2 linked regions of the Alkalihalobacterium alkalinitrilicum genome follow. The protein of the gene in region 1 binds, or shares a complex with, the protein of each later gene. Links are inferred from orthologs where the notes say so. Each region holds a gene or a part of one and is shown in the gene's direction. Other genes may lie near its edges. The genes, in order: BK574_RS00130 and BK574_RS25745.

What was found.
Region 2: the proteins of BK574_RS00130 (region 1) and BK574_RS25745 are in contact, whole or in part, in a crystal structure (PDB 6PRK), measured with the Bacillus subtilis proteins. The link is inferred for Alkalihalobacterium alkalinitrilicum from one-to-one orthologs.

What each region holds. Positions count from the first base shown.
Region 1 is NZ_KV917368.1:22,207-29,415, forward strand. What follows is about bases 4,210-7,209. They hold BK574_RS00130 (YlbF/YmcA family competence regulator), read left to right. Parts: upstream 4,210-5,496; coding sequence 5,497-5,922; downstream 5,923-7,209. Other genes in these bases: miaB (tRNA (N6-isopentenyl adenosine(37)-C2)-methylthiotransferase MiaB), read left to right, coding at 4,210-5,497; BK574_RS00135 (reverse transcriptase domain-containing protein), read left to right, coding at 6,472-6,960. In the rest of the region: BK574_RS00105 (TIGR00282 family metallophosphoesterase), read left to right, coding at 1-75; BK574_RS00110 (stage V sporulation protein S), read left to right, coding at 185-445; BK574_RS00115 (2-oxoacid:acceptor oxidoreductase subunit alpha), read left to right, coding at 871-2,613; BK574_RS00120 (2-oxoacid:ferredoxin oxidoreductase subunit beta), read left to right, coding at 2,614-3,480; more of miaB, read left to right, coding at 3,884-4,209. UniProt on the Bacillus subtilis protein: May work together with YlbF to regulate community development.
Region 2 is NZ_KV917368.1:5,310,066-5,317,002, forward strand. What follows is about bases 2,390-5,117. They hold BK574_RS25745 (YlbF/YmcA family competence regulator), read left to right. Parts: upstream 2,390-3,397; coding sequence 3,398-3,838; downstream 3,839-5,117. Other genes in these bases: uvsE (UV DNA damage repair endonuclease UvsE), read left to right, coding at 2,390-3,344; BK574_RS25750 (hypothetical protein), read right to left, coding at 3,902-4,216; BK574_RS25755 (YlbG family protein), read left to right, coding at 4,413-4,691; BK574_RS25760 (DUF7147 family protein), read right to left, coding at 4,744-5,117. Also shown: BK574_RS25715 (hypothetical protein), read right to left, coding at 1-276; BK574_RS25720 (PaaI family thioesterase), read right to left, coding at 361-849; BK574_RS25725 (YlbD family protein), read left to right, coding at 1,004-1,474; BK574_RS25730 (YlbE-like family protein), read left to right, coding at 1,502-1,774; BK574_RS25735 (hypothetical protein), read left to right, coding at 1,926-2,351; more of uvsE, read left to right, coding at 2,376-2,389; more of BK574_RS25760, read right to left, coding at 5,118-5,136; BK574_RS25765 (IS4 family transposase), read left to right, coding at 5,666-6,937. UniProt on the Bacillus subtilis protein: Regulates sporulation prior to stage II. Positively controls the competence regulator ComK at a post-transcriptional level. May modulate the translation, stability or activity of ComS. May work together with YmcA to regulate community development.

The sequences.
Region 1 (7,209 bases):
GTTGATGAAAAAAATGGTCGAGCAAAATCGATTGAAAGGATATTAATTAACGAAGATTTTCCATTTTATGAGTAAATAAAAGAAAGAATATTTCGAAAATACCTCTTTAAAAGAAGGAATATAAGAATATTTCGTGAATATATTTAATATGCGGCAATATTCATCATTAAGGGAGGTACAAGAAATGGAGATATTAAAAGTTTCAGCAAAATCCACACCCAATTCAGTAGCAGGAGCACTTGCAGGGGTCATTAGAGAACGGGGCGCAGCAGAAATTCAAGCTATTGGCGCTGGAGCTCTAAATCAATCGATTAAAGCGATTGCTATTGCAAGAGGCTTTGTGGCACCAAGTGGGATTGATCTCGTTTGCATTCCTGCTTTTACGGATATTAAGATTGATGGTGAGGAAAGAACAGCCATTAAATTAATTGTAGAGCCACGATAGGTGCTCGAATACACAAGGCTAACTTCTTAGTGTTTGTGCTTTTCAAGTGGAGGCACAAGTACTTTAGTTAGCCTTATTTTTGTGCATTTTTTTGTTTATTAAAAAAAAGTTTTAAAAAAAAATTAAAAACCTTTGAAGTAAGTAGTCATCTTTTGTTAAGATTATGACAAGATCGTGAACACAAAAAGTTCCGATTAATTTTGACAATGTTTAAGTTTTCACTATTTCGTAATATTTTTCCTTATAGGTCTTGCTTTTTCTTATGGATAGATTTATTATTGTAAGCGTTTAGTACATAATTATTCATCATGAGCATGACACGTAGGTTACCCATATAGTTCGCCTAGTGAATATTTAAAAAGGGATTTACTATGCAGATAGTGGAAACAGTCATACTCATTTATAACGCCAAAGGGGTGGAGAAAATGATCAATCAACTTTCTTGGAAAGTTGGAGGACAGCAAGGGGAAGGTATTGAAAGTACCGGAGAAATCTTTGCTATTGCACTTAATCGTTTAGGGTACTACTTGTACGGATATCGACACTTTTCTTCTCGTATTAAAGGTGGACATACGAACAATAAAATCAGAGTAAGTACAACGCCACTTAATGCAATTTCAGATGATTTAGATATTCTAGTGGCATTTGATCAAGAAACAATTGATGTAAACTATCATGAACTACGTGATGGCGGGATTGTTGTTGCTGATGCTAAATTTAAACCAACATTAGCAGCTGACTCTAATGCGACGTTGTATGCGGTTCCATTCACAGAAATTGCGAATGACCTAGGAACTTCACTAATGAAAAACATGGTAGCTGTTGGTGCATCAAGTGCAATCCTTGGTTTACCTGTAGAAGCTTACCGTGAAGTAGTTGAAGAAATTTTCAAGAAAAAAGGTGCGTCAGTTGTTGACAAAAATATGGAAGCTATTCAAGCGGGTGCTGATTTCTTTAATAAAGAAGCAGGTGGCCAAATTGAATCTCTTCAGTTAGAAAAAGCTGACGGAAAAAAACGTATGTTCTTAATCGGGAACGATGCGATTGGAATGGGTGCAGTAGCAGGTGGATGCCGTTTCATGCCTGCATACCCTATTACTCCTGCATCAGAGATTATGGAGTACCTAATTAAAAAGCTTCCTGAATTTGGAGGTACAGTAATACAAACTGAAGATGAAATTGCTGCTTGTACAATGGCGATTGGAGCTAACTATGCTGGTGTTCGTGCGTTAACAGCTTCAGCTGGCCCAGGTTTATCGCTAATGGCAGAAGCAATTGGCCTTTCAGGTATTACAGAAGTTCCATTAGTAATCGTTGATACTCAACGTGGTGGTCCGAGTACGGGTCTACCAACTAAGCAAGAACAATCAGATTTAATGGCAATGGTTTATAACACTCATGGAGATATTCCGAAAGTTGTTATTACGCCAAGTACAGTAGAAGAGGCATTCTACGATACAATCGAAGCGTTTAATATTGCAGAAGAATTTCAATGTCCAGTAATTATTGTAACTGACCTTGCTTTATCATTAGGTAAACAAACAGTTGAACCATTAGATTATAATAAAATTCAAATTCGCCGTGGTAAATTTGATTTTAATGAAGAGTTGCCAGAACGTGTAGATGGAGAATACTTCAAGCGTTACCTAGTTACAGAAGATGGTGTATCGCCTCGTGTAGCACCAGGAATGAAAAATGGTGTCCATCACGTAACAGGTGTTGAGCATGATGAGGCAGGAAAACCATCTGAGAGTCCTGAAAATCGTGTGGCCCAAATGGACAAGCGATTACGCAAATTAAATTCACTAGCTGACCGTTTCGATAATCCTGTATATGTTAATGCAGAGCACGAGGAAGCAGATCTATTAGTTATAGGAATTAACTCTACACGTGGAACAATAAACGAAGCAATGCCTCGTTTAGAAGCTGATGGAATTAAAGTAAACCATGCACATGTTCGTTTACTTCACCCGTTCCCGACAGAGAAATTAAAGCCATTAATGGATCGTGCGAAGAAAGTTGTTGTTGTTGAAAACAATGCTACAGCACAGTTAGCAAGTATTATTAAAATGAATGTTGGCGGAACAAACGTTGAAAGCATGCTTAAATATGACGGTAATCCATTCCTGCCATCAGACATCTACAAACAATGCAAGGAGTTGGTCTAAATGGCGACATTTAAAGACTTTCGTAACAAAGTAAAGCCAAACTGGTGCCCAGGTTGTGGAGATTTCTCCGTACAAGCAGCTATTCAACGTGCTGCTGCAAATGCTGGTCTAGAGCCAGATAGTCTTGCTGTTGTTTCTGGTATCGGATGTTCAGGGCGTATTTCGGGTTATATTAACTCATATGGTTTCCATGGTATTCATGGTCGTTCTTTACCAATTGCACAAGGTGTTAAAATGGCTAACCGTGAATTAACAGTTATTGCATCAGGTGGAGACGGTGATGGTTTTGCCATCGGTATGGGTCACACGATTCATGCTATCCGTCGTAACATCGACATTACGTATATCGTAATGGATAACCAAATTTACGGTTTAACAAAAGGTCAAACATCACCTCGTAGTGAGATGGGCTTTAAAACAAAGAGTACTCCAGGTGGTTCAATTGAGTCTGCATTAAACGTTATGGAGACAGCACTTACTGCTGGAGCTACATTTGTAGCACAAAGCTTCTCAAGTGATCTTAAAGAACTTACATCACTTATCGAGCAAGGGATTAACCATAAAGGTTTCTCACTAATTAATGTATTTAGTCCGTGTGTTACGTTCAATAAAGTAAACACATATGACTGGTTTAAAGATAACTTAACAAGTCTTTCTGCGATCGAAGGTTATGATTCGTCTAATCGTATGCAAGCAATGCAAACTTTAATGGAGACAAACGGTCTAGTAACAGGGCTAATTTATCAAGATAAAGAGAAGAAATCTTACCAAGAGTTAGTCACTGGATACGATGAGAATGGTCTTTCAAAGCAAGATTTGAAACTTGACGAGCAAAAGTTTAATCAACTTATGGCTGAGTTCATGTAATATAAACGATATGCAGGAATTAAGAGGCGTCCATTTTATTGGGACGCCTCTTTTAATATATCATAAAAAAGACACAATTTAAAGAAATTTCATGAAAATTCAAAATATTAGATTAACTTTAAGTTGTGAGGTTTATAAGTACAATTAAAGAAATTGTGTTAGTAGTGTGAGTCATAATGTAGTACAACATGCACATTGTCCTGTGCTTGTAGCAAAATAAATTACAAAAGTGCGTCATCATTCGATGGTGCGCTTTTTTAGTGTGTAGCGTCACTAGACGAAAGCTTAGGAGTGTTATTATATTCATATCAAATGTTGTCTACAATGATAGAAGAGTTTATAATATACACTTGTACGTCTACTTTTATATTTCTATGAAAACATTAAGAAAGGAGTTATTACGATGACGAATGACAATAACAATAAAAGTAAAAAGGTTTCCGCTCAGGACGTAAAATCCTCTAGTGGAAATAAAGCTAAAGATTATGGTAAATACTTTGACTTCTCAAATGCTAAAGTTACTGAAACTGAAGATGGTAAAAAAGTAATGAAAATTAGTGGTCGTAGTATATTGATAAGTGATCAACCGGACTACGCAAAAGGAAAACGCCGTGGTAAGGAAGATGTACAAGTTCACTACGACTTTAATATTCCAGAAGATATGAAAGATATTGGTGCGGGTAAATCTTTCTTAATTCGTACGTACGGTTGTCAAATGAACTCTCATGATACAGAAAACATGGCAGGTATGTTACTGGAGCTAGGTTTTTCTGAAACGGATGATACAAATAAAGCAGATATTATTATATTAAATACATGTGCGATCCGTGAAAATGCAGAAAACAAAGTTTTTGGTGAAATAGGGAACTTAAAACCACTTAAACGGGAAAGGCCAGAGTTGATCTTAGCAGTTTGTGGTTGTATGTCTCAAGAAGAGGGCGTAGTCAATCGAATAATGCAAAAACATCAGCATATCGATTTAATATTTGGTACTCATAATATCCACCGCCTCCCACACTTATTAAAAGATGCGATTTTCGGTAAAGAAATGGTTGTTGAAGTTTGGTCTAAAGAAGGCGATATCGTTGAAAATATGCCACGCAAGCGTCAAGGGAACACACAAGCGTGGGTAAATATTATGTACGGTTGTGACAAGTTCTGTACGTATTGTATCGTTCCTTACACTCGTGGAAAAGAGCGTAGTCGTCTTCCAGAGGATATAATCGCTGAAGTACGTGAACTAGCACGTCTAGGATATAAAGAAGTGACATTACTCGGTCAAAATGTAAACGCCTATGGAAAAGACTTAGAAGATAATGAATACGGCCTAGGAGATTTAATGGATGAGCTTCGTAAGATTGATATTCCTAGAATTCGTTTTACAACAAGTCACCCAAGAGATTTCGATGATCATTTAATTGAAGTTCTTGCTAAAGGTGGTAATTTAGTAGAGCATATCCATTTACCAGTTCAGCACGGGAACACGGAAATTCTAAAATTAATGGCTCGAAAGTATTCTCGTGAGCAATATTTAGAGTTAGCTGGTAAAATAAAAAAAGCGATCCCGAATGCGTCTTTTACAACAGACTTAATTGTCGGTTTTCCTAATGAAACAGATGAGCAGTTTGAAGATACACTTTCATTAGTACGTGAGATTGAATTTGACAGTGCCTATACGTATATCTATTCTCCTCGTGAAGGTACGCCAGCCGCGAAAATGGTCGATAATGTCCCGATGAAAGTGAAGAAAGAAAGGCTTGCTCGTTTGAATGCATTAATTAACGAAACTTCTGCAAAGAAAAATCTAGATTTTCAAGATAAAATTGTTGAAGTTTTAGTAGAAGGAGTAAGTAAGAAAAACTCTGAGATCTTATCAGGACGTACACGGACAAACCGTCTTGTAAACTTTAAAGCGCCTGAATCTGTTATTGGCGAAATTGTTTATGTAAAAGTAACAGATGCAAAAACGTGGTCGTTAGATGGAGAAATCGTTGAACTAGCAGAGGTGAAAGAATAATGGAAAAAGTGTACACTAAGGATGAAATTGTAACAAAAGCAAGAGAGTTAGCAGAAATGATTGCGGAAACAGAAGAAGTAGAGTTTTTTAAGAAAGCAGAAAAGCAACTTAATGAAAATGTAAAGGTTCAAGAGTTAATGGCAAAAATTAAGCGAACGCAAAAAGAAGCCGTTAATTTACAACACTATGGAAAAGCAGAAGCGTTAAAAAAAGCAGAAGAAAAAATTGACGCTTATCAAGATGAGATTGATCAAATTCCATTAGTTCAAGAATTTAAAAGTAGTCAAATGGAAGTCAATGGTATACTACAACTTGTTTCGACAACGATCTCTAATACTGTTACTGACGAAATCATAAAATCGATGGATGGCGATCTATTAAAAGGTACTACAACAAAAAGTCCTTTTAGTAGTGGTGGCTGTTAAAGCTAGATAGCAGAAGCTAACTCTTTACTTAGAGTTAGCTTCTTTTTTATGTGTGCCAGGCATGGCAACTATCTAGGTGGTGAAAGTCCACTGTGGGGGTACACATCGACCAACCACTAAGGAAGCGCAAGGTACTTATCGTGAGGTAAGGGCTAGAGGAAGCGTGGAATAAAATCTTGGCTCGACGAACAGAAATCTGATACCAAGGCTTTATAAAGGGATGAGGCTCCATGACAAGTCAAAGTCCAAAAGATGTGCGTAACTTTATAGAGTAAATCAGGCGAGTAAAAGAGGAAAGATAGTTGTCTTACCCTGGGAGATCTTGCGAATGTACATATGTACATTCGAAAAAGGTTAGTCGCAAGAAGTCAGCAGAAGCCATAGTAATGAGTGAAATCATGAAGGGCAGAACAATTTATAGTGTTTCAACGCCACGAATGCGTAAGTGACGAACTCCGAATATGTTAATGGTGAAAATATGAGCGTATCTCAAAGGATAACCAAAAGGGAGCTATTACTTACTACGTGAGAGGAAAAGGGGAAACGAGTGTGACACTTTTAGAACAGGTTTTAAAGAACCAAAATATGAATGAAGCATACTTGCGCGTGTATAAGAACAAAGGTGCAAGTGGAATTGATGGAGTAACAGTCGACGAATTAAAACAATATCTGAAAGAGAACAAGGATGAACTGAGAAAGCTCATAAGAACAAGAAAATACCAACCACAACCTGCCTTAAGAGTGGAGATCCCAAAAGAGACTGGAAAGATGCGCAAGCTGGGAATACCGACAGTAGTGGATAGGGTAGTTCAACAAGCCATTCATCAAGTGCTCAGTCCGATATTTGAAAAACAGTTCAGTGACTTCAGTTATGGCTTTAGAGCAAAAAGAAGTTGTGAAATGGCGATTACTAAAAGTTTGGAAATTCTGAATGATGGTTACGACTGGATAGTGGACATTGACCTGGAAAGATTTAGCGACATTAATTTAGGGCCAAATACAACCTTTAAGGTGAAAAAACTACTAAAATACTGTTAAATGCTAACTCTATCGCATGATTACTATTTATTTTGTTAAGTACCTGTTCGAATACCGTAAGGTGTCTGAAAAGAACTGATGGGGTCTCCCTTTAGCCCCATAATGGTGCGCATTTTTCTCATAGGGTGTTGCTTTGAAAGTTCTTTTAAATCAGTAATTGTGATATGTAAATAGATTTGAGTTGTAGATAAACTTTTATGTCCAAGTAATTTTTGAATGGACACCAAATGAGCCCCATCTTGAAGAAGG
Region 2 (6,937 bases), 5.3 Mb from region 1 along the record:
TACGTCTAGAGGTGGTGTATCTGATACAGCTGGTTTTTCAAAAATAACCTTTATGGTTTGTTGATGGTCTAAAATAAATAGCTGAATACTCCAAATGTATCGATGATGGTAAAATTTCTTTTTTTCTATAAAATATCGGGTTAACTTTCCCGAGACAATCACTTGCTCCTGAATTGCCCCTACTTCTTTCCACTTCTGTTCATAAGAAGCATTATTTCTTTTCACAATGAAATAAAAAACCACAAATAAAATAGGTATTACTATTGCAGTAACCAACAATTTATCACTCCTTCTCACCAAGGCACTGTCTGTTAATGATTACGGTTTTAGGGCATTAAAATTGAATTAACAGAGTTTGGATTAAGTACGAGGAATGACAAAAAAAGTTCCAGAACCTGAAGCGATTAGTTTATCTTTGTCATTGTAAACTTTAGCTTCTGAAAAACAAAGTTGTTTTCCTAAGTGTAAAATAGTTGCAATACAACGAAGATATTTCCCGCGGCCAGGTTGAATATAGTTGACTTTTAATTCTGTTGTTACACAAGCCTTATCTTCTGCAATTTTTAAATTCAGCATGGACCCCATCGCAGTATCAAGTAAAGTAGCTGTAATCCCACCATGTGTCATTTTTAGAGGATTTTCGATAAGTGGTTGTATCGGTATAATGACCTCAAAGCTACCATCGTCAAGAAATTGACTACTAACTTGAGTAATTCCAGATAAATAGGTTGCACATTCTCCTCGTTGTTTCTTTCTTATCCCTTTTATCATTGAAGATAGGGCGTCTTTATCTTCTTCTGAGCCGTTTTGAAAAATTTCTTTTATTTCATTAAGTAATTGGTTATCCATATTTTGTTCCTCTTTCTATTAGTTTCCTCACCTATTTTAGCAATATGAAGAAGATGTATCAATTTTTACAAATCAATAAATTTGGGCGAACACTAAACTGGGCAAAACGATATGATGTAGAGAGATGATTATTAGGCAGAGGAGGAAAAATGTTATGACATCTAATTCAAAAAACTTACACCCTTCCATCCAACAATTTAAGATGTTTGTAAAACAGCATCCACTATTAATCCACGAAGTAAGGAACGGAAATAAAACGTGGCAAGATTTTTATGAAGAATGGACGCTGCTAGGTGAAGAGCACCCGAATTGGGAACCGTATCGTCGAGCGGCAAACCAAGATACTTATAATACTAATAACAATACGGGAAATAATGGGAATTTTAATACGGCGAATGATACTAACAATAGTGAAGAAAATGGAGCTTCATCTTCATCTGAAACAACATCAACTAATATCCTAGGGTTATTAAAAAATATTAATTTTAATGATTTACAGCATCATATGGCACAGGTGAGCAGTGTGATTTCCAATGTACAAGGACTTATGCAATCATTCCAAGGGAAAAATCAAACTCATCAACCACAACGTCCAGATGATCCTTTCTCATTCAGAAGACATTAGAATTTGTTTAATAGGGAGGAACAAAGAATGAGGAATGATATTAACATGCTATTGAGAAGTCAACCAGAATTAAAACAATTTATCCGTCAGCACCCACAATGGTATCGTAAATTAAGTCGAGATCCTTATCAAATAAAGCAACTTGAACTTGAAGCCAATCAATTTTATGGGAAAACTTTCCCGCAACGAATGGAGAAAATCCAAAGTAATCTACAATTAGCTATGATGCTCGTTCAAATGTTACAAATGAATCCTTTTGGAGGCGCTCCAGACCAACAACCAACGAATATAGATTATTAATAAGCTAACTCTGAGTGTCTATTAATTCCAAATTAAAGGGACGAGACACTTAAACTAGAGTTTGGCTTTTTTTATACAGAAGGAAGACAAGCATCAGGATATTTTTACTCGCTCTTGGCAACAATACTGTTGAAATAAGGAGGTTCTTTTGATGAAAAAACTTATACCCTTTTTGTTAGTAGGTTGCATCAGTTTTATCAGTCCTGTTGTACAAGCAGCAGAAGATTTTCAAGATATTCAAATTGTCCCTATATATGGGAATGGAATAGTTCATGTTTCAGTAAATAAAGACCAACGATTGATGAACGTGAATCATGATGTAAAAGGGTCTGATGTTTATGTAGAGTGTGTTATTGATCAGTTTACCTTTGCTAAAGAAAAGGCGGGAAAAAACCACGTTGATGGTGAAGGGCACCTTCATTTATTTGTCGACGGACAGAAGGTTGATTCCATTTATCAAGCAGCATTTATCATTAAAGGGTTACCGAGCGGGGAACACTCCATTAAGTTAGAGCTTGTAAAAAATGATGATGAACCGTATGGAGTTTCCGAAGAGTTTTCAGTGCAAGTTCCTTAAGCTTTTCATGAAGGAGGTTCAGATGTGATTGTAAATTTCGGTTATGTTGCTATGAGTGAAATCTTATCGAATGCATCTCCTTCTCAAACAATGACGGCTCAACAATTTGCTAAAATATCTAACAAAGATGCTGGTTTGAAGAGACTGGAAAGGATTGCAATTCATAATATTGAAAATTGTCTAAGATTATTAAAACATAATAATGCACATGATATTTGTTTTTTTCGGTTTTCATCTCGACTTATCCCCCTTGTAAATCACCCATTAACTGAAGGTTGGAAATATGAGCGCCCTTTAATACCGCTGCTGCGGGAGGTCGGTGAATATGTTTCAAGTCATAACATGAGAGTTGGTTTCCATCCAGACCACTTTGTTGTCTTAAACAATTCCGATGATGAAATATTGAATCGTTCCTTACAAACATTGCTATATCATTATAAATTATTAAAAGCGATGAATATTGACCCGACTCATCGGTGTGTTCTTCATATCGGTGGAAAAAAAGAGGGGAAGGTTCAAGGGTTAGAAGCTTTCATTGAGAATTTTTCAAATATACCATCTTCACTGTCGAAAATGATTATCCTTGAAAATGATGATACAGTATACAATTTAGAGGACGCTTTATACTTGGGGGAGAAGCTTGGTATTCCCGTGGTCCTAGATCTGCATCACCATGATGTAAATTATGGAGAATGTCATTTAATTGAGTTATGGCCAAGAATTATCAAAACATGGGAAGGAAGCCCATTACCTGTCAAGATTCATATCTCTAGTCCTAAATCATCACCTGAAGATAAACGACATCATGATTATATTAATAAGGATCGACTACTCCAATTTTTAGAAATGGCTAGGGGAAGTTCTAAAAGCATAGATGTTATGATTGAAGCAAAAAAGAAGGATAAAGCATTATTTAAATTGATGGAAGAATTAAAACTGGAAAAGGGTTGTGAATTTATTTCCCAAGCAACTATTCAATTTAATCGAACGTAGTCATTCGCCTAGAAGAACATCTCATGTTATAATAAGAACTAGGAGGTGGCTAAATGGTAACGTCAATGACGTCGTTTGATATATTAGAAGAAACATACCAATTATCTCAGGCCATTTTATCTTCTGATGTTTTTTATCACTATAAAGAGTGTAAAAATAAATTACAGCAAGATAAAGAAGCACAATCTTTAATTCGACGTTTTAATCAATTAAAGGAAGACTACGAAGAGGTCCAACGATTCGGTAAATATCATCCTAATTTTCATGATACTTCTAAAAAGGTACGGGAACAAAAGAGAGAACTTGATCTTTACCCTATCATTGCGGAATATAAGAAAGCAGAAACTGAGTTAGAGCGTTTATTTAATGAAATTAGTAGCATTATTGCTAGTAATGTTTCACCACATATAAAAGTTCCTACAGGTAATCCTTACTTTGACCAAATGTCTTGTAGCGGTGGTTGTGGTAGTGGTGGGAGTTGTGGCTGTAAATAATACATGCATTAATTAAGGGGTTGATGTTATCATCAACCCCTTGTTTCTTTTTCAAAAAATATTCTATGCTTGATAGCGGATACAATCCATACAACCATTACCACAGCAAAACATTTTTTTGTTAGGCACTAAGAAACGAAACCGGTAAACGAACGTATCTTGAGATGTTCTCACATAGACCATTTCAAGAGTTAACCGTTTTCCCTTCATAACATTCATAGCTGTCATTTTTATTGTTTGTTCTAGGTCATGAAGATTGTCTTGAGATTGAATATAGAGAAAAGGAAGGTTCGCAAAACTCTTTTTTGTAACAGTAATGATACTTGGATGGTTTTTAAGTCCTTCTAAAAATTCATTCCAGACGGTTTCAAGCGCCATAATACCCTCCCTATTTTTTTGAAAACATTTATAGGACATTATTTATTAGCATTCTTACTATAAATTTGTATTTTTCTAATTGAATTGTACCTATTTCCTTTATTAATTTCCACTATAAGGACGTCATCTATTGCTCGATAGATATAATTCTGCTAGACTAAAGTAGTTATATGTTATGTGAAAAGGGGAAATATTTATGCTGACTAGTCACAGACAAGGCATGGCGGTATGGCTGCATTCGCTAAAATATGCCAGACAATTGCGAAAGTTCGGCAACGTTCATTATGTTTCAAAAAAAATGAAATATGTTGTTTTATACTGTGACCAAGAGAATATTGATGGTTTAGTTGATCGGTTACAATCTCTTCATTTTGTAAAAAATGTGGAAGTTTCGATGCGACCTTTTGTGAAAACACAATACCAAAATGCAAAGCCTGATAAAGCGAAAGAGTACGATTATAAAATGGGAATATAAAAAAAGGAGGCTGATGATCAGTCTCCTTTTTTTATACAATAATAGGTTAATCTTAAAACTTTAATGGCGGTATAAAATGGTTCATGCGTAATACACCAATAATGTATTGATAGTATAATGTTTTTTCGTTAAAAGAAGTAGAAGGTTTCACTTCAAGTTGAACAATTTCTTGGTTTAACTCATTACTTATCGTTTCAAACAACGTAAAGCGCTTATTTTCTTTCCATTCCGGCTGAGGAATTCCTTCTCGGCAAATGTAAAGAGGCATATAATTTCCGGGCTCTACAGGTTTAAGTGCGACCACTAGGGAAGTCACCTTCTGACCATCAATAGTACTATCGAGACGAATGAGATAATGTAGGCGATTTTGATTGCTTTTGGCAATTTCAATTAACTCATATAGGTCTGAATATCCTTCTCCTAATTCAATAAAACGTTGTAACATAATAAGTATGTCTCTCCTTATCCGTCCTTTTTATCATACAATTTAAATAGTAGCATCGAAAAAAAATCCTCGCAAGGATTACCTTGCGAGGTGCCCTACAACATACTACTGTATGTACAAGGCTATGGGAGAGGAGAAACCGGAGGAAGAACTTATGGGGAAACGTAAGTCTTCTCCGCGGTTGTTGCAACATCTCTCAATGTTGCTAATCTTATTATGGCCACAATAATTTTGACTAATACATCGTTTCCGAATTTTTTTCATTGATAGTGAAAGGTTCTTTTTTAAAAGGTGGTTGTTAGTTGAATTTTCTCTGGTATAGTGTCCTAAACATTTATTTTACGCACTTATTTATATAATTCACTCAACTTTCGCACCAATAAAAGTTCAATAAGTTCAACCAGCAGTAGTTGCTGAGGTCATTGAAATGCTTTCATTGACACGAAAAAATTGCATGAAAAAACACCCATTCTTTTGGTATAGTTGATTTGCCTAGAATCAAATACCATACAGAAGAGGTGTCCTCTATATGATAGCGAATAATGACCAACCTAAGCAACTACCAAATGAAATAAAATCTACATTTATAGAACTAAAAGTATTGAAACATCTTAGAAAAGCTGGAATTACTAAGTCGTTTGGCTTTACCTGTGCTTATTTATTTCAGCTCATTTTCTGTTTGATCTTTGAAAACAAAAACTGGTTTCGTACACTCGAAAGCAAGAAATCTACAGATATTCCAGCTAAAGATGCGATCTACCGTTTCTTAAACCGTTCTACTTATTCATGGAGAAGATTTCTACTTTTATTAAGCGCACACTCAATTGAAAAAGTAAGTAAACTTACGAATCATGAGCGTGTTAAAGTATTGATTGTAGACGATTCTTCCTATGACAAAAATCGAAGTAAATCGGTTGAACTCCTAGCGCGATGCTTTGATCATGCTTCTCAAAAAATACGCTTTTACAAAGGGTTTCGTATGCTTACTTTTGGATGGTCTGATGGTACAACGTTTATGCCTGTAGACTTTTCTTTATTGAGCTCTAAAAACAGTGTCATCAATGGAATATCAGATAAAATTGACAAGCGCAGTTCGGGTTACAAGCGACGCCTAGAAGCTTTACAATCTGCACCTGACCAAATTCCTACAATGATACAACGTGCATTGAACACTGGAATCGAAGCCTCTTATGTGCTGATGGATACGTGGTTTACACATCAACCGCTTATTAAAGAGATCAAAGATCAAGGTCTTGATGTGATTGGCATGGTGAAAAACTTGAAGCAACGATATATCATGAATGATAAACGAGTAAGCCTAAAGGAACTGTATCAATTAGCCAAGCCTATCCAAGGGAAGAAAGGGATTCTTCGGTCGATTCAAACGACACAAGCTAATGGCATTCCAGTTAAGATTGTATTTGTCCGTAACCGTAATAAAAAGAGCGAATGGTTAGCTATTTTAAGTACAGATTGTACACTAAGTGAACAAGAAATCATTCGTATTTACGGTATTCGCTGGGACATCGAAGTCTTTTTTAAAACAACAAAGTCATTATTAAAGCTACAAAAGGAGTTTCAAGGTCGTTCGTATGACTCCTTGATTTGTCATACCACAATCGTCTTTACTAGATACATTGTACTCTCTTGGCAAAACCGTTGCAGTACAGACCAACGGACATTAGGTGGTCTATTTTATGATCTTTGCGATGAAATCAGTGACCTCGATTGGGCTGTCGCACTGGGGCAGCTACTCGAGCTTCTTCAAGATGACTTGAAAGAAAGTAACAAAAAAATACAA